One region of the Collimonas sp. genome, then DNA from elsewhere that is predicted to be linked to it. Evidence: predicted binding sites of a transcription regulator. Region 1 holds the regulator's gene; the other holds the start of a gene.
The links. Region 1 encodes sigma-54, which starts transcription at its own class of promoters, with help from an activator protein. Its sites were predicted from a motif close to TGGCANGNAANCTGCTTT; they were not measured.
Positions count from the first base shown of each region.

Region 1 (15,166 bases):
AAGTGGTTGCCGGCCGGGCCAAGATTTCGACATCGGTAGTCAGCCCATTTACCGGCATGCAGCTGGGGCCGAATGTGCGGGAAAAGCAATTACGTCTTGATGCGCCGTCCTATCTGGTAGCTTGCGGCCTGGCCATGCGGAGATTTGGCTGATGATCAAAATTAATCTTTTACCGCACCGCGAAGCCAAACGTAAGCAGCGCAAGAACGCCTACTTCGCCATGCTGGTTCTGTCCGCTGCTATCGGCTTGATAACGGTATTGCTGGTTGGTGCATTTTTCGCCAATAGCATCTCTAAACAGAATGAGCGGAATAGCTTCATTGCTGCAGAAAATACGCGTCTTGATGGGCAAATCAAAGAAGTGGTGACACTGCGCCAGGAAATCGATGCATTGAAGGCGCGTCAACAGGCTGTTGAAGATCTGCAAAGCGACCGTAACCAGCCTGTGTATTTGATGGATGAGCTGGTCAAGCAGGTGCCCGAAGGCGTCTATCTGAGCTCCTTCAAGCAGGACGGACAACGGGTGGTCTTGAACGGTTATGCGCAATCGAATGAGCGGGTGTCCGAGCTGCTGCGTAACTTGAGCAACAATTCGGCCTGGCTGGAGCGCCCCGATCTGATTGAAATTCGCGCCGCCACCATCGGCGGCACCGGTCGTGACAGTAAGCATGTGTTCGCGTTCACCGTCAACGTTGGCATTAAGCGTCCATCTGACAAGGATGCGAAAGACGGTGGCGCAGCGCCGAAAAAAGCTGATGCCTCCGCTATTGCCGCCCCCGCGCCCCCGCAACCTTGAATGAGAGACGCGCAATCATGGATTTGAATAATTTGAACGCCTCGCTGGAAGCGCAGTTCCGTGGGCTCAACGGCCGCCATCCCGGCCAATGGCCTGTCGTTCCGCGCGTGCTGAGCGGGGTCGGCGTATTTTTTCTGGTGCTGGTGATAGGCTGGTTTTTTTACTGGAGCGACCAGCAGGATGGGTTGAGTGCCGGCGAGCAGAAGGAAGTGCAGCTCAAAGAGCAATACAAGTCAAAAATCCAGCAGGCCATCAACCTTGCAGCGCTGCGCAAGCAGAAGGAACAAGTCGCCGAATCCGTCGTCTCGCTGGAGAAACAGCTTCCCAGCAAGGCAGAAATGGATGCGTTGTTATCCGATATTAATCAGGCTGGTTTAGGCCGCGGTCTGCAGTTTGAACTGTTCAAGCCGGGGCAGGTGGTCGTAAAGGATTATTACGCCGAGCTGCCGATCAATATCAAGGTCACGGGCAGCTATCACGATGTCGGTTCGTTTGCCAGCGACATTGCCAACCTGCCGCGCATCGTGACCCTAAACAATATGAGTTTGGCGACAGGCAAAGACGGTACGTTGAGCCTGGATGCGATTGCCAAGACTTTCCGTTATCTGGACAAGGACGAAGTGGCTGCACAGCGTAAGGCAGCCGATGCAGCTAAGCAGAAAGGCCAAAAATGACGTTTTTTCGCATTGGGCGTCTGGCCCAGCTGACATTTTTTGTCGCAACCGTCTCAACTTTGTCAGGTTGCGGTGACAGCGGTGTGCAAGAGGTGAGGGAGTGGATGGCCGACGCCAAGAGCCGTGCCCGGGTCGGTATCCCGAAGCTGACCGAGCCCAAGAAATTCGTCCCTTTCGTGTATGCCGGGGCGACCAGCATCGATCCTTATAATCCCAGCAAACTGCTGGTGGCGCTGGCCAAGTTGCAGGGAAACTCAAGCGGCCTCAGACCGAATCTGGATCGGCGTCGCGAAACCCTGGAAAACTATCCGCTCGACAGCATCAAGATGGTAGGCACGTTGCAGAAAGTCGGCTTGAGCTATGCGTTGCTGCAAGTCGACAAGACCGTATTCCAGGCAAAAGTGGGGAATTACGTCGGACAGAATTTCGGCATGGTGACGGCCATTAGCGAGTCCGAAGTAACTTTGAAAGAAATCGTACAAGATGCGTCCGGCGAATGGGTCGAGCGCGATGCAAAGCTAGCGTTGCAGGAGAGTACAAAATGATTGCAGCAGGAAAAAAATTCGTCAACCTGAGCGTAAGCTTGCTGAGCGCGACTCGTCAGAAAGTGTGGATGCTGTGTGCGTTGCTTTTCCTGGCCGGAACCGCCACTGCTGCGGCGGCTGCCGACAATAATGCCATCACGTCGATCAACGCCAGTCAGCAAGGTACCAATGCGGTTGTGCGCGTCAATTTCAAGCGTCCGCTGAGCGCAGCGCCAACCGGCTTTACTGTGATTAGTCCGGCCCGCATTGCGCTGGACTTTGTCGGTGTCGACAATGGTACCGGCAAGACTTCGCAGGACATCAGCCTGGGCGATGTGCGCAACGTGATCGTCGCCCAGGGCGATGACCGCTCGCGCCTGGTGTTCAACCTGAAGCGCTCATTATCTTATGCGACGGCGCTGGATGGTAACGCGTTGGTCGTGACAATCGACGGTTCTGGCGGTTTGGCGACGCCGCTCAATGCCGCAGGTGTTCCAGTGAAACCAGCGGCTAACGTTGTTGCCGCTGCGGTGCCATTAGTCAACGCTAAGCCGGCGCTGCGCGACATCGATTTCCGCCTTGGTACGGCAGGTGAAGGTCGTGTCGTGATCGACTTGCCGGATACGCAGGTCGGCGTCGACGTGCACCAGCAAGGCCAGACCGTAGTAGTCGACTTTCTGAAAACGGCATTGCCGGATGTGTTGCGCCGTAAGCTCGATGTCGGCGATTTCGGAACGCCGGTAAAGACTATTACGACGGTAACCCAGGGCGACAACGTGCGCATGATCATCGAGCCAAAGGGGCTGTGGGAGCAAAGCGCTTACCAAACCGACAGCCAACTGGTGATTGTGGTCAAGCCGCTCAAGGAAGATCCGAACAAGCTGGCGCAAGGTACGCAGGGCTATCGTGGTGACAAGTTGTCGCTGAATTTTCAGAATGTAGAAGTGCGCGCCGTGCTGCAAGTGATTGCCGATTTTACCGGTCTCAATATCATTACCAGCGACACCGTTGGCGGCAATCTGACCTTACGTCTGAAGGACGTCCCTTGGGACCAGGCGTTGGACATCGTGATGCAGGCCAAGGGTCTGGATATGCGCAAGAACGGCTCGGTCATTTGGATTGCACCAAAGGATGAATTGCTGACCAAGGAAAAACTGGAGCTTGAACAGCGTTTGCAAATTGCCGAACTGGAACCGTTGCGCACCGAGTCTTTCCAACTGAACTATCAAAAAGCTGAGGCCTTCAAAAAAGTATTCGGGATTGATGACGCCGGCGGTGGTGGCGGTAGTGACAAGAAAAACAGCATTTTGTCGTCGCGCGGCAGTGCCGTAATCGATCCGCGGACGAACCAATTGTTCGTCACCGATACGCCCACCATTTTGCAGAACATTCGCAATCTTGTGACGAAGATCGATATAGCCTCACGGCAGGTGTTGATCGAAGCGCGCATGGTAGAAGCCAACGATGGCTTTAGCCGCAACCTCGGCGCCAAGCTCGGTTTCGGTTTCAGTAGCACCAATGTGGCAGCCGGCGGCCAGCAGGCGACAACCACCAACACAACCTCGACCGCTAACCTGGCGCCGGGCGTTACCGGCAATTCAGTGAATCTGCCTGCCGCACCCAGCGCCGGCACCGCGGGTTCGGTCGCCTTGAGTCTGTTCAATGCGGCGGCATCCAAATTCATCAGCCTTGAATTGTCGGCGCTGGAAGCGGATGGACAAGGCAAGATCATTTCCAGCCCGCGTGTCGTGACTGCCGACCAGCAAAAAGCTTTGATTGAGCAAGGTACAGAAATTCCTTATCAAAATGCCACCAGCAGCGGTGCTACCTCGGTTGAATTCAAGAAAGCCAATCTGAAATTGGAAGTGACACCGCAGATCACGCCAGATGGCAATGTTATCCTGACCGTCGATGTCACCAATGACAGCGTCGGCGCGGTGGTTCCCGGCGGCGTGTCGATCAACACCAAGCACGTCCAGACCCAGGTTCAGGTTGAAAATGGCGGAACCGTGGTGATCGGGGGTATTTATACGCAAACAATTTCGAATGATGTTAATAAAGTGCCACTGCTTGGAGATATTCCGGTTCTGGGTTATCTTTTCAAACAATCGGCAGTTGTTAATAAACGAACTGAATTATTGATTTTCCTGACACCGAAAGTCGTTGTTGACCGGGTTGCTGCGCACTAGCGGATTGTTACAGACCACTAGCTGCACAGGGGCACGGGCTCTGCGCCGGTGTCCGCATTTGAGCAAAAGGTTGAGTGGTGAAATGGTGCGTTGCACATGAAAGGTAATATCTTTCTGGTCGGCCTGATGGGTGTGGGCAAGACCACGGTTGGCCGTGCCCTGGCAAAGAAACTCAACAAGTTATTCATTGACTCCGATCACGAAATCGAGGCGCGTACCGGCGTCTCGATTCCGTTGATCTTTGAAATTGAAGGCGAAGAGAGCTTCCGCCAACGCGAAGCGGAAGTCATTCGCGATCTGACGGCACGGCGCGGGATCGTGCTGGCTACCGGCGGCGGGGCCATCCTGAAGCCGGAAAATCGTGCATATCTGAAATCCCGCGGCACAGTCATCTATCTGCGGGCCAGCGTAAATAACATTCTCCAGCGCACCAGTCGCGACAAAAGTCGGCCCTTGCTGCAAACCGCTGATCCGCGGCGACGCCTCGAGGAGCTGTCGCGACAACGAGAGCCGTTTTATCGCGAAATCGCCGATATTGTCATCGACACCGGGCGACCTAACGTACAATTCCTGGTGCACAGCATAATGAGCCAGCTTGACATGTTGCCAGGCGATCCAGAGGCGTTGGCCGAGCCGGCCCGATTGCGCGAAAGCCATGCCAGCGAACAAAACAATATTTCATCGAGTTTTCCTATGAGCCATCCGGTTTCTTCTGCGAGCGTTATTCCCACCATCAGCCTGCAGGTTGAGTTGGGCGAGCGCAGTTACCCGATCGAGATCGGTGCCTCGCTGCTCGACGATAGCGAGCGTATCGCGCGTCTGGTGAGTAGCCGCCAGGTCGCCGTGGTGACCAACACCACCGTTGCGCCGCTGTACCTGCAGCGTCTGACTCAGACCTTGCAGGAGGCGGGCAAAAGCGTGTTGGAAATTATCCTGCCCGATGGCGAGGAAGAAAAGAACTGGGCTAGCCTGATGCAGATATTCGATCGTCTACTGGCTGCCAAATGCGACCGCAAGACCACGCTGATTGCCCTTGGCGGCGGCGTAATCGGCGACCTCACCGGGTTTGCTGCAGCGGCTTACATGCGCGGCATCCCGTTCGTACAAATCCCGACGACACTGCTGGCCCAGGTTGACTCATCGGTCGGCGGCAAGACCGGTATCAATCATCCCCTCGGCAAGAACATGATCGGTGCTTTTTACCAGCCGCAAGCGGTAATCGCCGACACCTTGACGTTGCACACCTTACCGGACCGGGAATTGTCTGCGGGGCTGGCAGAGTTGATCAAATACGGCGCTGTCATCGATGCCGCATTCTTCAAATGGATTGAAGACAATATCGATAAACTCATGGCGCGCGATAACGCCGCGCTGGCATATGCAATCCGCCGCTCATGCGAACTCAAAGCCGACGTGGTGCGTCAGGATGAGCGCGAAGGCGGGTTGCGTGCAATCCTCAATTTCGGCCACACTTTTGGCCACGCGATTGAGTCGGGTCTCGGCTACGGCAAATGGCTGCATGGCGAAGCAGTCGGATGCGGTATGGTCATGGCAGCTGATTTATCGCATCGTCTTGGCCACATCACGGCCCGCGACAAGGAGCGCCTGTGCGCGCTGGTGCGCGCCGCCGGCTTGCCGACCGAGGCGCCGAATCTTGGCGTGCAGCGCTGGCTGGAATTGATGCAGGTCGATAAGAAGAACGAAGGCGGTCAGATCAGGTTCATCCTGATGAAGCCCTTGGGCGGATCTCTGATCAGCACCGCGCCGCAGGATGCGTTGCTGGCGACTATTCAGCAACTGGCCTCGGAGGCGACACCGCGATGAATCCAGAAGCGTCTCTCGCAACCTATGCCGCACATTCTGCGCAGTCGCGAGGACGCTTGTTTGATGAAGCGCCGCCCAGCGCCCGTACCGAGTTTCAGCGCGACCGCGATCGCATCGTTCATTCCACCGCTTTCCGGCGGCTGGAGTACAAGACCCAGGTGTTCGTCAATCACGAAGGCGACCTGTTCCGCACGCGCCTGACCCACAGCATCGAAGTAGCCCAGATCGCGCGCTCGATTGCACGCAACCTGGCGTTGAATGAAGACCTGGTGGAAGCGATTTCACTGGCCCATGATCTCGGTCACACGCCGTTTGGGCATGCCGGCCAGGATGCGCTCAATGCCTGCATGGAGCCGCATGGCGGCTTCGAACACAACCTGCAAAGCCTGCGGGTGGTGGATCAGCTGGAACAGCGCTACGGCGCGTTTGACGGCTTGAACCTGATGTTTGAAACCCGCGAAGGTATTCTCAAGCATTGTTCGCTGGCCAATGCCCGCGAGCTCGGCGATATCGGCCAGCGCTTTATCGACCGCAAACAGCCGACGCTGGAAGCGCAAGTGGCGAATCTGGCCGATGAGATCGCCTACAACAATCATGATGTCGACGATGGCTTGCGCTCTGGTTTGCTGACGCTGGAGCAGATGAATCAGATCGATTTCTATGCGTTGCACAGCCGCGAAGTGGAGCGGATTTTTCCCGGACTGACGGGACGGCGCGCGATCAATGAAACGGTGCGACGCATGATCAATGCGCTGATCACCGACCTGATCCAGACCTCGCAGCGGCGGATTGGCGATGCGCGAGTGCAAACGCCGGACGATGTGCGCAATGCCCCGGCGCTGATCGCATTTTCCGATGGCATGGCGCAGCAGGCTGCCGTTCTCAAACGTTTCCTGCGCGAAAACCTGTATCGGCACTATCTGGTCAATCGGATGACCAGCAAGGCGCGTCGCATCGTGGCCGAATTGTATGCCTGTTTTACCAGTGAACCGGCGCTGCTGCCGCCAGACTATCAATTGCCGCTCGATGGCCGTTACAGCGCTCAACAACAGGCGCGGCAGGTTGCCGACTATATCGCTGGTATGACTGACCGCTATGCGATACGTGAGCACAGGCGCTTGTTCCAGGTGGATGAAGGGTATCTTTAAAGGTGCCCGTTAAGCCGTAATCGCAGTTTCTTGATTTCATTGTGGCCGCTGAGGCCAGACTTTCTTGTATCTACTTAACTTTATCAAGGATCAATTATGCGTCGCGCATACCAAACAGTACTGGCAGTGAGCCTTGCCTTGTCGGCAGCTACGGCACTGGCTTTGTCGTTGAGTGACCTCAGCAACCAGGATGCCGGCAGCGGCTTGAAGGCAGCGCTGCAGAAGGGCGCTGATGTGGCGGTGTCCAAGCTTGGCGTGGAGAACGGATTCCTGAATAACGACAAGGTCAGGATCGGCTTGCCAAGCGTGCTTGATAAGGCGCTGCCAATATTGAAAATGGCCGGCAAAGGGCAGCAATTAGATGAACTGGTGGTGTCGATGAACCATGCCGCTGAAGCGGCGGTTCCGCTGGCGAAGCCGTTGCTGCTGAATGCTGTCAAATCGATGTCGGTGACCGATGCAAAAAATATTCTGAGCGGCGGCGATACATCGGTGACCGATTTCTTCCGCCAGAAAACATCGGCCGAACTAGGCCAGAAATTCCTGCCCATCGTCAAAGGGATTACTGATCGCAATGGACTGTCGGCGCAATATAACGCGATCATGGGACAGGTTGGCAAGAGCGGCCTGGTGCCGGCTCAGCAAAGCACGGTCGAAGGCTATGTGACCCAGCGTGCGCTGGACGGCTTGTACACCGTTATCGGTGATGAAGAGAAAGCGATTCGCCAGAATCCGCTTGGCGCCGGCAGCGCCATCATCGGCAAGGTATTCGGCGCACTGAAATAATTTTTGGCAGCGGGCCAAACACGGGTAACGATTTTTTCTGAAGAAATAACAAAGGGCGCATTGACTGCGCCCTTGTTCATTCATTGGCGCGAGCTGTGCAGCTCGCAGCCTGGGTTCGATTGACGGCCGGTTCAGGTCGCGGCGGGGACTTCTTCCGGAAGATGCTTGATGGCATCGTGCTGGTGATCCTGCATCTTGTCCTTGTACTTGATCACCTGGCGATCGAGCTTGTCGATCAGTGCATCGATGGCAGCGTACAGGTCGTGAGCGATGCTTTCGGCATGCAGGTCTTTTCCTTTTACGCGCAGATTGATTTCGGCTTTTTGGCGCTTTTCTTTTTCAGTGATTTTATCGACAGTCAGAATCACGCTGATATCGATGACCTGGTCGAAGTGGCGTTTAATGCGCTCCAGCTTGCTTTGTACGTATTCGCGAATGGCTGGGGTTAATTCGAGGTGATGCCCACTGATGGTGAAGTTCATACAGCGCTCCTATGAAGAATATTGCTGGCGGTTCTGAACAGGTTGCGTTGAATCTTTAGGCGAGCTGTCAAGAGCGGACGGCTCTGGCAAGAATCGGTAAAACCCGCCTGCTTTGAACACAGCAAGGGTAAGCTCTACAATCAAACCACAAAAACCTACAAGGCTTTGCGCAAATTAACTGGCGGAATTTTTAGTGCTTCGCGATATTTTGCGACGGTACGGCGAGCAACCACCATACCTTGTTCCGCGAGCATGTTGGCAATCTTGCTGTCAGAGAAAGGATTTTTGGAATCTTCTGCTCCTATCAGTTGTTTAATGAGTGCCCGTATCGCTGTTGAGGAAGCCTCTCCACCTGCCTCAGTCGCAACGTGGCTGCCGAAGAAATACTTGAGTTCAAACATCCCGTGAGGAGTGAGCATGTATTTCTGAGTGGTTACACGAGAAATAGTGCTCTCGTGTAGACCCAGTGTATCAGCTATTTCACGCAACACAAGCGGCCTCATTGCGACTGCGCCGTGTGAAAAGAAGTTCCGCTGACGCTCTACGATTGCTTGCGCTACCCGCAGAATTGTGTCGAAACGCTGCCGCATATTCTTGATCAGCCACTTGGCTTCTTGCAGTTGTGAAGTCAGTGCGCCTTCGCCTTTGCTCTGCCGCAGAATGCTGGCATACAGTGCATTGACACGCAGTCTTGGCATGACGGCATTGTTTAGCATGACCTGCCAGCCTTGCTTGCAACGTCTGACGATAACGTCCGGCACCACGTAATCGGAGGTGTTGGCGGCAAACGGTGCGCCCGGGTGTGGATTGCATTGCTTGATGATGGTTTGCGCTTCACGCAGATCCTCGTCATCACATTCAAGCGCTTTCTTGATTTTATTGAAATCACGTTGCGCAAACAGCGTCAGGTGATATTGCACAATCGCCAATGCGAGACGGCGCGTGACATATGGCACTTTGATGAAGCGATTGATTTGTAATGTCAGGCATTCTGCGGGATTGCGTGCGCCGATGCCGGCCGGGTCGAAACTCTGGACCATGCTCAAGGCCGTCGATAGTTCTTCGATATCGATATCCAACTCGGCCGGCAGGCGCGCGTGGATTTCCTCAAGGAGCTCTTCCAGGTAGCCGTTGTCATCTAACGCATCAATCACCAGCTCGACCAGCGCACGGTCGCGCGGATTTTTAAGGGTTTCACGCATCTGCTGCCGCAAGTATTCGCGCAACGTCGATTCGTGGGCCTCCAGCTGCGGCCGGGCGTCTTCGTCATCCGGGGTTTTTGCATTGCGGGAGACATCGTCGAAACTCCATTCGCCCTCGGTGTTTTCCGCCGCGTTGTCGCTGGCGGCCGGGGTGTCGAAGGCCGCCTCGGCTTCGGTGGGCGAACTGCTGACTTCACTATCGCCGACCGGCGCATCCATGGTCGATGCGGTGCCGCTGATGGCGCCGTCGGCCAACAGCCGCACAGAATTGTCGAGCGGGTCGTCGACCCGTTCCAGCAGCGGATTATCCGACAGTATATGTTCCAGCTCCTGATGCAGTTCGAGCGTAGACAATTGCAAGAGCCGGATCGACTGTTGCAATTGAGGCGTCAGCGCAAGATGCTGCGAGGTACGTAGCTGGAGTGATTGTTTCATGGCGTCCCTGCGGACAATTCACTTCTATTCTTAACTGCGGGGCCGAACCTGACTGCTGCGACGGCACAGCTATCAATCTGCCAACGACTCATTGGATAAAGGATAATGTAGAAAATAATCAGCGTAATTCAACTGTGCCTGATTGCGTCACCACCGGGGTGCGACCAGCGTGCCTACATACGGAAATGCTCACCCAGATACACGCGCCGCACCGACTCGTCGGCAATGATATCGTCCGGGCTGCCGCTGGCCAGCACGCTGCCTTGATTGATGATGTAGGCATGGTCGCAAATGCCCAGTGTCTCGCGTACGTTATGGTCTGTGATGAGAACGCCGATGCCGCGCTCCTTCAGAAACCGCACGATGCGCTGAATCTCGATCACGGCAATCGGATCAATCCCGGCGAACGGCTCGTCGAGCAGCACGAAACGCGGATTGGTCGCCAGCGCCCGGGCAATTTCGACACGCCGGCGTTCGCCGCCGGAAAGCGACAATGCCTGATTTTCGCGCAGTTTTTCAATCTGTAATTCATGCAGCAGCTTTTCCAGCTGCTCATCGATTTGCGTCGCGGTGAGCGGCTTGCCGTTGGGTTGTTGCAGCTCCAGCACGGCACGGATATTGTCTTCCACCGTCAATTTGCGGAATACCGATGCTTCTTGCGGCAGATATGACAGGCCAAGCACGGCGCGGCGATGGATCGGCAGGCGTGAAATGTCGACGCCGTCGAGATCGATCTCGCCGCCGTCCGATGCCACCAGTCCGACGATCATATAGAACGACGTGGTTTTACCGGCACCGTTTGGGCCCAGCAAACCGACCACTTCGCCGCATTTGACGTTGAGCGAGACGTCGTGCACCACCTGGCGCGCGCCGTAGCTCTTTTGCAGACCTTTGACGATCAGGTTGCTGGGTTTGTCGAGGTGACTCAGATTGGCGCTCATGGGGCAACTTTCGGACGTGGCTGAATCACGGCGCGGATGCGGCCGGCGCCGGGCTGACTATTGCCATTGACGGTATTGTTGACGGAGTAGAATTCGGTGCGGCTGTCGTAGGAGATGAACTCGCCGTTGACTTCGTCGGTGGGTTTGTCGCCTTGCAGGCGGCGCATCTGCGCCTTGGAAAACAGCTTGGTGATTTCCGTCTTGCCATCGTATTCAATTCGTTCAGCGTGGCCGTCGATCCACAGATCAGGGCCGCCGTCGCGTTTTTGCCGGAAGGTGGCAAGCTTGCCGGGGGCGGCGTACAAGACTGCGAACTGGTAGCCGGACGGATCGGTGGTTACCACTACGCGGTCGGCCTTCATCAGCAACGTTCCGCGCGTTAGCACGACATTGCCGGTGGCGACGTTGACTTGCTTGACATCGTCGTAGGTGAGCTGGTCAGAGTCGATTAGGGTGGGCTTCTCTGAGTCCGCCTTTTGCGCATGAGCGATACCTATTGCGCCGAGCAACAACAGAGAAAACAAAAACAGTCGTTTCATGAAAAATCCTGAATAAAGGACGGACCCTGGTGGAACCGTGTACATAAATTGTATGGCTTGTACTTAACGCGCTTTCGGTGGAAATACATCATGCACATTGCTGAACATTTTCAGTACGCGGGTTGAATTATTAAAAGACATGCCGGTGCCTTGCAGTGTCGATTGTCCCAGCGTGAGGTCTACCGGCAGATCGGTTTGCATCACATCGTCGTCCGGCAGCAGTAAAAGGTATTCCGATTTCAGATGGAATTTTTCTGCTATCACAGTCTTTGGGCGGTCGGCGTTGACGTTGCCGTACAAGTGCACCTTGCTATTGTCGTCTTCAACTCTGCCGCGGTCTGCGCGCAGGGTCATCGGCGGTTTTTCCTGGTCCAGGCTGTGCACCACAGGCTTCTGGATATCGAATGAATCGTCGACCGGGTTATGCGTGAGCAGATCGCCGGAGATGTTATAGCGCGGTTGTCCGGTTGGCGACATCTGTACGTAGTTGAATTTCTCTACGTAGTAATCGGGCTCCACGCGTGTCGGCTTCGGCAGGAGTTCATCGGTATCCCTGTTCATGACCTGCACCATCCAGATACTGCCCAACGCCGCCATGACGAACAGAACCAGCAGCAGTATGAAGCGCAGACGGTAAGTGGAACGGAGATTTTTCATGATGAGGCCGAGTCTTGCGGAGTTACGCGCAGATAGGCTGCCAACGCCGCGTCATAAGTATTTTGCGCCTGCATGATGAGGTCGCATACTTCACGCGCAGCGCCGTGCCCCCCACCTGCCTGCGTGACATAGTGCACGCGCGCGCGGACCTCACGATGGCCGTTAGGCACGCTCGCGGCAAAGCCGACCCGCGACAGTATCGGCAGATCGATTACGTCGTCGCCGATAAAGCCGCAGGCCTCGGCGTCAAGGCTGAGTTGTGTCAGCAATTGGATAAATGCAGAGTGCTTGTCATGCACCCCTTGCTGGACATGCGCGATGCCGAGATCGGCAGCACGCCTACTGACGATTGCCGATTTGCGGGCACTGATGATCGCGGTGGCGACGCCGCTTTGCTGTAGCTGCTTGATGCCGTGGCCGTCGAGTGCGTTGAAGTGTTTGAGTTGCTCGCCGTCGGCACCATAGAGAAGGCCGCCGTCGGTCAGGATGCCGTCAACGTCGAAAATCATCAGGCGCACGCGCGCGGCGCGGGCCATCAGTTCTGCCTCGGGCAACTGCGGATTCACTGACGCGCTGTTAAACGGAGTGCCGGCTGTCATCAGATAACCTTGGCGCGTGTCAGATCGTGGATATGCAATGCACCGACCAGCGTGCCGTCGGTATCTGTCACCAGCAACTGGTTGATGCGGAACTGCTCCATCATGTGCATCGCATCGACCGCCAGTTGATCGGCGCCGATCGTATGTGGATTCGCATGCATGACATCGGCAATCGTCAATTTGGTGAAATCCTGGACTTGTTCGATCAGGCGACGCAGGTCGCCATCGGTAAACACGCCGACCGCATGGAAACGCTCATCTACCACGGCGGTCATGGCGATACCCTTGCGGGTAATTTCCAGCAGCGCTTGCGATAGCGATACATCTGCCGTCACGGCTGGAATCGCTGCGCCGCTGCGCATCACATCGCGCACGTGGGTCAACAGCCTGCGGCCAAGTGCGCCGCCCGGGTGCGAACGGGCAAAGTCTTCTTCGCGAAAGCCGCGCGCGTCCAGCAAGGCGACCGCCAGCGCATCACCCATCGCCAGTGTGACGGTGGTGCTTGCGGTTGGCGCCAGGTTCAACGGACAGGCTTCCTGCGCTACGCCAACATTGAGGTGGACGGTGGCTAGTTGCGCCAGCGCCGAGGCATCGTTGCCGGTCATGGCGATCAGGCTGGCGCCCATGCGATTGATGATCGGCACAATCGCCATCAGTTCGGCGGTCTCGCCGGAATTTGAAATCGCAATGAAGGCATCGGCTTCGGTCACCATACCGAGATCGCCGTGTGCGGCTTCGGCCGGATGAATAAATAGTGCCGGGGTGCCGGTGGAGGCCAGCGTGGCAGCGAACTTGCGGGCGATATGCCCGGACTTGCCGATGCCCGACACGACCACCCTGCCGCTGCATTTGAGCAGCAGCGATACGGCTTGGGCGAATGGATCTCCAGCGTTGTCGGAAATCCGGTTTTTCAGCGCAATGATGGCATCTGCTTCAATTTGCAGAGTATTGCGGGCAAGTGCCAGAGCACGGCCAGCATCGAACGCTGCGGGTACAGCTTTTGGCAAAATTTTGGTATCAGTTAGACTCATTCGTAGAGTATAAACGAATTCTTAAAGCAAAAAACTTGCCAGTCGCCATCAGAAACAATTAATCTGTCCGCAGTGCACAGTGCACAGCGTTAACCTTGCAGCAACAAAACATTACTTCATGCCAATTTACCAATGATGCTTTCCGGACTAGAACTGACTATCCTGCTACTGGGCTCCGCCGTACTCGGGGTGGTGGCCTTTCGCAGTTTTCATTTGCCGCCGATGCTGGGTTATCTGGTGGTCGGGATTGTGATCGGCCCCCACGCGCTTGGCTTTGCCGACGACAATGCCACCACCCACGCGCTGGCCGAATTCGGTGTGGTGTTCCTGATGTTCTCGATTGGTTTGGAATTCTCGCTACCCAAACTGACAGCGATGCGTCACATCGTGTTTGGCCTGGGCATGGTGCAAGTGCTGCTGACGATTGCTGCCACCATGTTGTTCGGCTGGGTGCTGGCGCTGGTGCTGCCGCAGGTAATCAATATCAGCTGGCAGGCGGCGTTTGCGCTGGGCGGCGCGCTGACCATGTCGTCGACCGCAATCGTGTCCAAATTACTCACTGAGCGGCTGGAGCTGGAAACCGAGCACGGCCGCCGCATTATCGGCATCCTGCTGTTTCAGGATCTGGCGCTGGTGCCGCTGCTGATCGTGGTGCCCGCACTCGCCGAGCATAGCGGCAACCTGCTGGCCACGCTGGCCTGGGCCAGCGGCAAAGCGGTGGTGGTGTTGGTCCTTTTATTGTTTATCGGCCAGAAACTGATGCGTCGTTGGTTCCAGATCGTGGTAAGACGCCGCTCGCAGGAATTGTTCATGCTCAACCTGCTGCTGATCACGCTGGCCTCGGCCTGGATTACCGAGCGTGCCGGACTGTCGCTGGCCTTGGGCGCGTTCATTGCCGGCATGCTGATTTCAGAGACCGAGTATAAGCATCAGGTGGAGGAAGACATCAAGTCCTTCCGCGATGTACTGCTGGGCTTGTTCTTCATTACGATCGGCATGCTGCTCAACCTGCGGCTGGTGCTGGAGCACTGGTGGCTGGTGTTGCTGCTGCTGATCGGCCCGGTGTTCCTCAAGTTTGTGCTGATCGCCGCGCTAGCCAAGATATTCCGCTCATCCACCGGCGTCGCGTTGCGCACCGGGCTGGCGCTGGCGCAAGCCGGTGAATTCGGGTTTGTGTTGTTGAACCAGGCCGGCGGCCTGCAACTGGTCGATCCTTTGCTGGTGCAATTGATCCTGGCCTCGATGGTGTTGTCGATGCTGGCTGCACCGTTCATCCTGGCCAAGTCCGATGCCATCGTGATGAAGCTGTCGGCCAACGAATGGATGATGCAATCGCTGG
Region 1 covers NZ_JBIIVN010000031.1:1,229-16,394, forward strand. The annotation lists gene ACIQ0R_RS03895 (pilus assembly protein PilM) at 1-152, shown strand, start outside; gene ACIQ0R_RS03900 (PilN domain-containing protein) at 152-796, shown strand; gene ACIQ0R_RS03905 (type 4a pilus biogenesis protein PilO) at 811-1,470, shown strand; gene ACIQ0R_RS03910 (pilus assembly protein PilP) at 1,467-2,015, shown strand; gene pilQ (type IV pilus secretin PilQ) at 2,012-4,183, shown strand; gene aroKB (bifunctional shikimate kinase/3-dehydroquinate synthase AroKB) at 4,280-6,007, shown strand; gene ACIQ0R_RS03925 (deoxyguanosinetriphosphate triphosphohydrolase) at 6,004-7,155, shown strand; gene ACIQ0R_RS03930 (DUF4197 domain-containing protein) at 7,252-7,941, shown strand; gene hpf (ribosome hibernation-promoting factor, HPF/YfiA family) at 8,073-8,423, opposite strand; gene ACIQ0R_RS03940 (RNA polymerase factor sigma-54) at 8,579-10,060, opposite strand; gene lptB (LPS export ABC transporter ATP-binding protein) at 10,234-11,001, opposite strand; gene lptA (lipopolysaccharide transport periplasmic protein LptA) at 10,998-11,540, opposite strand; gene lptC (LPS export ABC transporter periplasmic protein LptC) at 11,604-12,197, opposite strand; gene ACIQ0R_RS03960 (KdsC family phosphatase) at 12,194-12,796, opposite strand; gene ACIQ0R_RS03965 (SIS domain-containing protein) at 12,796-13,827, opposite strand; gene ACIQ0R_RS03970 (cation:proton antiporter) at 13,963-15,166, shown strand, end outside.

Region 2 (6,715 bases), on a different contig from region 1:
AACTCAAAACGCAGCGACCAGCCCTGGGTCACATTTCGATCAGCAGGCTGGGTCAAGATTCAATCAGCGCCAACACGCTGAACCAGCATCTGGAACAATTAGCGCTGCAAGACAGCCTGACCGGCCTCGCCAACCGGCGTCAGTTCGACAACGCACCGCGTGACGAATTCAGCCGTGCCATGCGCACCGAAAATCCGCTGGCATTGGTCATGATCGATGTCGATTGCTTCAAACAATACAACGATATCTACGGCCACCCGGCCGGCGATGAGTGCCTGCGACGAATCAGCGAAGTCATCAAAGCCAGTAAAAACCGCCCCGGCGACCTGGCCACACGATACGGCGGAGAGGAACTGGCAGTCCTGCTGCCTGACACCAATCTGGCCGGTGCGATAGCGGTGGCCGAAAAAATCCGAGTGGCGATTTACAACCTGCACATCGAGTACCCTCAAGGCCCAGCAGGCGTAGTAACGATCAGCGCCGGCGTCGATGCTTTTGTCCCGGTCAGGGATGGCAATATCCCATTCGAGCTGGTGCAGGCCGCCGACAAAGCCTTGTACGCGGCAAAATCATCCGGTCGCAATCGGGTCTGCTCCAATGCCAATTTGCATTGAGGTATCGGGCTGGATCACGCTTACCCCCGAGCGCGCCGTCCCCGCTCGTAGACCAAGGCAGCAACCGCGATCAAGCGGTACAACTCCTGCTCGCTGAGTTTGTACGCCAGCGCAGCAATCTCGCGCGCCAGCATTCCAATCAGCAAGTCGTTCCCCGGCACCTGCGCCTGCGGGCTTGCGCGCGCAATCAAATCAACTATTTGCTCTGCTCTCATGATTCCGCCCGAGAAAAATTAAATGCAAGATCTCCGCCAGCGCCTTTAAGTAACACCAAAATACGACGCTTGGCCAGATGTTTAGCCAAAAACCCTCGGCTTATCGCCATTTTTTAAAACAGGCCTTGAAGCAGGCTGCGCTGCGACACCAAAGCGGGATGAGCCATAGCCGCTCTCCATCGGCGACAATCGGGGTGCCAAGACTGCCGCCGACCAAAGCGTCGCATGCGCGCATGTTTTATCCACTAAAGGTTAAATTTGCACCGGTTACTTCTTAGCGCCTCCCAATAGACCGCCAAGCACATTGCCACTCGCCCCAACTCCAACCTCTCCCCCCCTTACCGCCAGTCAAGCCACCCACCAAGCCGGTAACCGGCGCTAATGGGTTGGCACCTGAGCCCGCGGCACCAGCGACTGCACCAGTGACACCACTCAACAAACCGGTGACCGGCGCTAATGGGTTACCGCCTGAACCGACGTTGCCACCGAGCGCACCAGTCACACCACTGAACACTGCACCGAGCGGAGCGGCCTGCAACACTCCCCCCATCGCTGCCCAGCAAAGGCTGGCCGGTACCGACGACTGGGTTGGTACCGAGACCGGCGACACTCGCGCCGACAGCACTGGCCACAGAACCCAAACTGCCAACCACAGGTACGTTAGCGCCAGTTGACGCATTGCCTAAAGTGTTAATGCCCGCGCCGGCAGCCGTCAACAAACTGTTCACTGGCTGGTTCAAACCGGTCGTGTTGCCTACAGTTTGGGTCAGTGTATTGACGGTGCTAATCAACGGCACAATGGCTTGACCGACGGTTTGCGTAATCTGTTGCACCGGGCCACTCGACAGCACACTGTTTACCGGGGCTGCTAGCGTCGAAGCTGTGGCACTCACTTGCGTTACCAGGCCGCCCACCGGAACGGTCACTGGCGCCAATGGTGCCAGCGGACCGCTACCGACTGCGCCCACCACTTGTCCGATGCTTGTTGCCGTATTGATTGCTTGCGTGACCACCCCGCCGACGCCAGCGACCGAGCTGCTAACCGCATTTGGATTGCTGCCGATCTGGCCCAGGCCGTTGGTCACCGTGGCACCTAAGCCATTGACAATTCCACTGGCGTTATCGACCACACCGGACAGGCCACTTTTGATTTGTGGCGATGGCAGGGGCAAGCTACTGACGATCGTATTACCTGCTGCTGCAACTGCGGTCCCTGCCGCAGATACTGTATTGCCGAGGTTAGACAACGCATTGGCAGAGGCGCCTGTGCCACCGCCCGTGCCGCCACCTGTGCCGCCACCTGTGCCGCCGCCGTTGGTACCGCTACCTGCGCCAACACCAGAACCACCGCTATCCGATCCGCTACCAGTGCCTGCACCTCCGGCACCCTGCGCGCTGCCGGATGATGATCCAAGGGATGTACCCAAACTTCCGCCGCCACTGGCGCAACCGGCCAGCAAGGCCGTCAACAATATGGATGCGGCAACGACGCCACTTTTACGCGATGTTTTCATGATGTATTTTCTCTAGGTCAAAGTAAGAACCACACGGTCCGTGAAGTACTATTTTGCAAAGAGCATGCCAGTCGTAAAACAGGGCGTTCACTGGATCAGAAACATCTGGCGCTGGGCTCAAAAACAATAAAAACCCTTATTAATCAATGGCCAATAGTTTCTCGCGAGACCCTCTAGAGGGTGGAGCGTCACCACCGAGGGAGCGATTGTCACGTTACATGTAACGTAACGCCAGGTATATCGGGACATCATTAGTCGCCACAAACCCATCGAAAACAATAGGAAAAATGCTGTCCAAACGCTTTCGTGGCAATCGTCGATTGGTCCTGATATCCGCAAAAAATCCGCATTTACCCTAACGGCAGAATTGCGATATGCTCGTGCTTTTAAAAACAACAACATAATCAACTTGCTTAATTCTCTACAGCATAAGCAGCTGACAGCCGTTAACACGGATGGATGAAGCGCCATCGCGAACAGATCGTCTACAGCGCTCATCAAAGATGAAAAAAAGAGATCGATTTATAAGAGGAATGTCATTGTCGGTACCGAATCCCCGAGGGCCATGCCCGCAAAAATATAAACGAATCAGCTGTGCCAACTGTCTGTTGTCGCTCTTCCTGCTCACCACAATAGCGGGATGCAGCACTCCGCGCGGCCCTGGCAGCGGCACCTCGGTGGCTGCAAATGGCCCGGGCTATTACACGGTGCAAAAGGGTGACACCCTCTCCAGCATTGCCCGTCAATTCCAGCACAGCAATAGTCAGATCATCAGCTGGAACAAACTGGCCGATCCGAATGACATCAAGGTAGATCAGGTATTACGGGTCGCGCCGCAAAGTGGCTCCAACAGCGCTGCGAGCAAGATGAGAGGCGACACACGCCCCGCCCGCACCAACAGCGCGCCGGTGGCCAATGAGAAAGATGCAATAGACTGGGCCTGGCCCGCAAGTGGCAAAGTCAATAATGGAACGGGTCAGGGCAAAAAGGGAATCGATATTCTTGGCCAGCTTGGGCAACCTGTGCTGGCGGCAGCCAGTGGCAAGGTAATGTATGCAGGCAGCGGCATACGCGGCTACGGCAATCTGCTCATCGTCAAGCACAACAGCAACTTATTGTCGGTCTACGCGCATAACAAGAGCATCATCGCGAAAGAGGGACAAACAGTGCGCAAGGGCCAACAAATCGCCGAAATGGGCAAATCCGATAGCAATGCCGTCAAGCTGTATTTCGAAATACGCCGTCAGGGCAAGCCCGTCGATCCGACGGCCTATCTACCACGCCGCTAAACGTACAAAAGAAAATGCCCGGAAGCGCCTGATCACAGTTCCGGGCATTACTGACATCATGCTTCCTGCAATCAATAGGCTACGTAAGGTCCTGCCGTTCCAGCCGCCATTGTGCCTTCAATCGCGGTATATACCGAGCGCCCAAAGAAGAACGGTAAGCCCCAATCGAAGTAAGACGTGAAGGCCGCCCCCCCGGCCAGATTATTGAATGCCGTATTATTTGAGCTGGCCTGGAACAAACCATCAGCATTGGCCACGTTGAAACTCACAGTGCCGCTGCGTCCGTTCATGCCGGTATTGACTGCCGTTCTGCTCAGAGTCGAAATCAGGCAGTAAAATCCTTGGCTGACACTACAATTCGGGATGGTACTGTCGGCGAAAAACAAGCCGTTCGAGCCACTATCAAAAAATGCTTGCATCACCGTGCCTTGATAGAGCGCACTCAAGTTGCCCGAACTATTGAGCGTGTAGATGCTGGCGCTGCCAAGCGCATTGTTGGTTTGCGTGCCGATGCCGAAAATCAGTGAACCGGTTACCCCGGCGGCGCCGCTGCTGCCTATGGCGGGCAATTGAATGATTGTGCCGTTGTTATCCTGAGCGAAGGCTGCGACCGGGTTGCCAACCTGCTTGGCCATGCTCAAAGCTGCCGCAACACAATTGCCGCCAGGACAGGTGTAATACCAACCATCCAGAGCTTGCGTTGCACAGGAGCTGCCACAATCCTGCGCAAAAGTGCTGATCCCAATGACGCTATTAGCGCGGAATGAGGCCACCGTATTTTCCGGAACCAGGCCACCCGAACAACCGCTCGGAACGTTAGGGAACGCATTGTCGCCAATGATGTGAACCGATATACCGCTGGCAACTTCACCGGCGACGCGCAAATCTGCCCGCTTGACCGAGCCCCAGCTATAGCCATCGGCAAAGCGTGCGCATTCTGCGATGGCATTACCGCTGGCATCGGTGAGCGCTGGCAAGGCAAGCGTTCCCGACAACACCGAAGAAATGATGCGCAAGCCGCTAGAACCTGTATCCACCAGGACGTAGTCGATGGTTTGGCATTGTGTAGTGCTGCCCGGCTGACAGACAGTCACTGAAACATACGGGGTATTGACTGCCCCGACCGACTGACCAGAAGAGGTGTTGGGGCCGCTATCGATGACGATAGGCACCGCATTTTGCAGGCTTGGCACCACCGGTGGCGTGGTAGTCGGCGTTGTAGTGCTGCTGGAGCCGCCACCTCCTCCGCACGCAGCCAAAAACAAGCTGCCAATCAGACAAACAAGATACATCAAAGGGCGCATAGTAATCTCCGGTCAGCGAATATCGTCAGGTGTCACGCATTGCGGCATCAAGGCCGGCACGTAGGCACTGCCGGCAAATGAACGCATATGGCCGCCAGAACGCAACACCAGTTGATCGGACTGAACCGCTATCGCTCGCCGTCCGGCGTGCGGCTTACTGGCAGCAGCAACAAATTGCTCTGAGTAGCTGCCCAGCAATTGCTGCAGATTCGGCATACTTGGGCCTTGCCAGCTCACGGCAAAGACAATGCTATCGGTAGATATGTACTCTTTGACCGTCGTCCCAGAAGGCTCCAAGGTTTCGCTGACAGAGTAGCCGCTGTAATTAGTGATGCGAGCCGTGGCCTTGGCCCGCACGCTATCCGCGTTGACTGCGCCGACTTGCGCGGGGCCGGGAGCGCCGCCTAACGCGGCAAACGCTGGCAGCGAGTACGCTAGCAACACGGCGCACAAGCAAGAAACAGGAAATCTCATGATTTACCTCTGTTAAATTGAAAATGACCTTGTGAAATCATAACCGATGCCACAGAACAATAAATAACAATCATGCGTTAAAAATTTCAAACTGTGGCCACTGCGGCGACCTGTTACGATCAGAACAACTCAACTGCGCTTGACAAGACGTGAGCGCACAAAACCTATGTGCTCACGCAGTACATAAAACTGGTCGGCAAAAGCCAGCGGCATTTTCATTCGGTTGACGGCTTCTTCGATCTGGTCTAGCCGCTTGAGCAGATCCGCCTGCTCCTCTGGCGTGTAGGTTACAGCAGCGCGTTCCAGCGCAATCAGGCTGCCGTACCAGCGATAGATGCGCGACTTGATACGCCAGCCATACAGCAGAGGTACCAGCTTGAAGGCGGGTATCAGCAGCAGGATAATTGGCAATACCACCACTAGCGTACGATCGACCAGACTGGCCAGCCAGAAAGGCAGATTACGATAAAAGAAACCTTTCCCAGACTTGTAATAGCGCACGGCGTCGTCGCTTATCCGGAATTCATGAACCAGCGGTGCTGGAAATTCACCCGCGCGCTGCAGCACGTTGGCGCCGCCATTGACCTCCTTGGCGGCATCGATCAGCAAATCCGACGGGGCTGGATGCAGATCCTCGCGCGCCACCAATTCGGCCGTTGGGGCGATCAAGCGCATGTCGCGATCTGGAATGTTCTTGCCAAAATCAAACACCCCCTCGGAATCCGTAGTTCATTCAGATAGCTAAAACGCCGCGCATAGGCGCTGGCCTGAGCAAAATCGAGCAGCCGGATACCTGGCGTGCGCAACAGCTTGCCCATGGTCGGCGGCGCGGCCGAATCGCCCATGAGGAAAGCGGCATCAATCTTACCCTCAGTGAGCGCTTGAGCCGCCTCGTCGCCGCCCATGTCGAGCAAATGGGTCTTACCACCCGGCTCGATACCATTTGCCTTCAACAAGGTCAGTGCCAGCACCCGCGAGCCACTGCCCGGCAAGCCGATGGCGACCCTTTTGCCTTCCAGTTCGGACAAACGATCGATTACTTTTCGGCCATGATAAAAAACCGACACAGGCACGTAGGCCACGCTGCCCAGCGACATTAATTGGTCGATCGGCATGTCGCCGGCCACCCCGCCCTGCACAAAGGCGACATCGACAGCCGCTTTAGGATCGCTCAATCGATGTCACAATATTGAGCCTGATGCCGTTGCGAGCCATGATCTCGCGGTATTTTTCGGCGGTGCTCCAGAAGCTGCTATGTTCCGGCCCAGTGGCGATGGTGATGATTTTCGGCGGCGCCGGATGAAT
Region 2 covers NZ_JBIIVN010000135.1:50-6,764, forward strand. The annotation lists gene ACIQ0R_RS09910 (GGDEF domain-containing protein) at 90-614, shown strand; gene ACIQ0R_RS09915 (hypothetical protein) at 635-829, opposite strand; gene ACIQ0R_RS09920 (collagen-like triple helix repeat-containing protein) at 1,291-2,343, opposite strand; gene ACIQ0R_RS09925 (peptidoglycan DD-metalloendopeptidase family protein) at 2,952-3,632, shown strand; gene ACIQ0R_RS09930 (DUF3443 domain-containing protein) at 3,704-4,936, opposite strand; gene ACIQ0R_RS09935 (DUF2844 domain-containing protein) at 4,949-5,410, opposite strand; partial or broken gene ACIQ0R_RS09940 (TAXI family TRAP transporter solute-binding subunit) at 5,540-6,715, opposite strand, start outside.
Region 2: a site for sigma-54 is predicted at 2,396-2,413, ahead of ACIQ0R_RS09920 (collagen-like triple helix repeat-containing protein). Genes of this name have one in related genera too.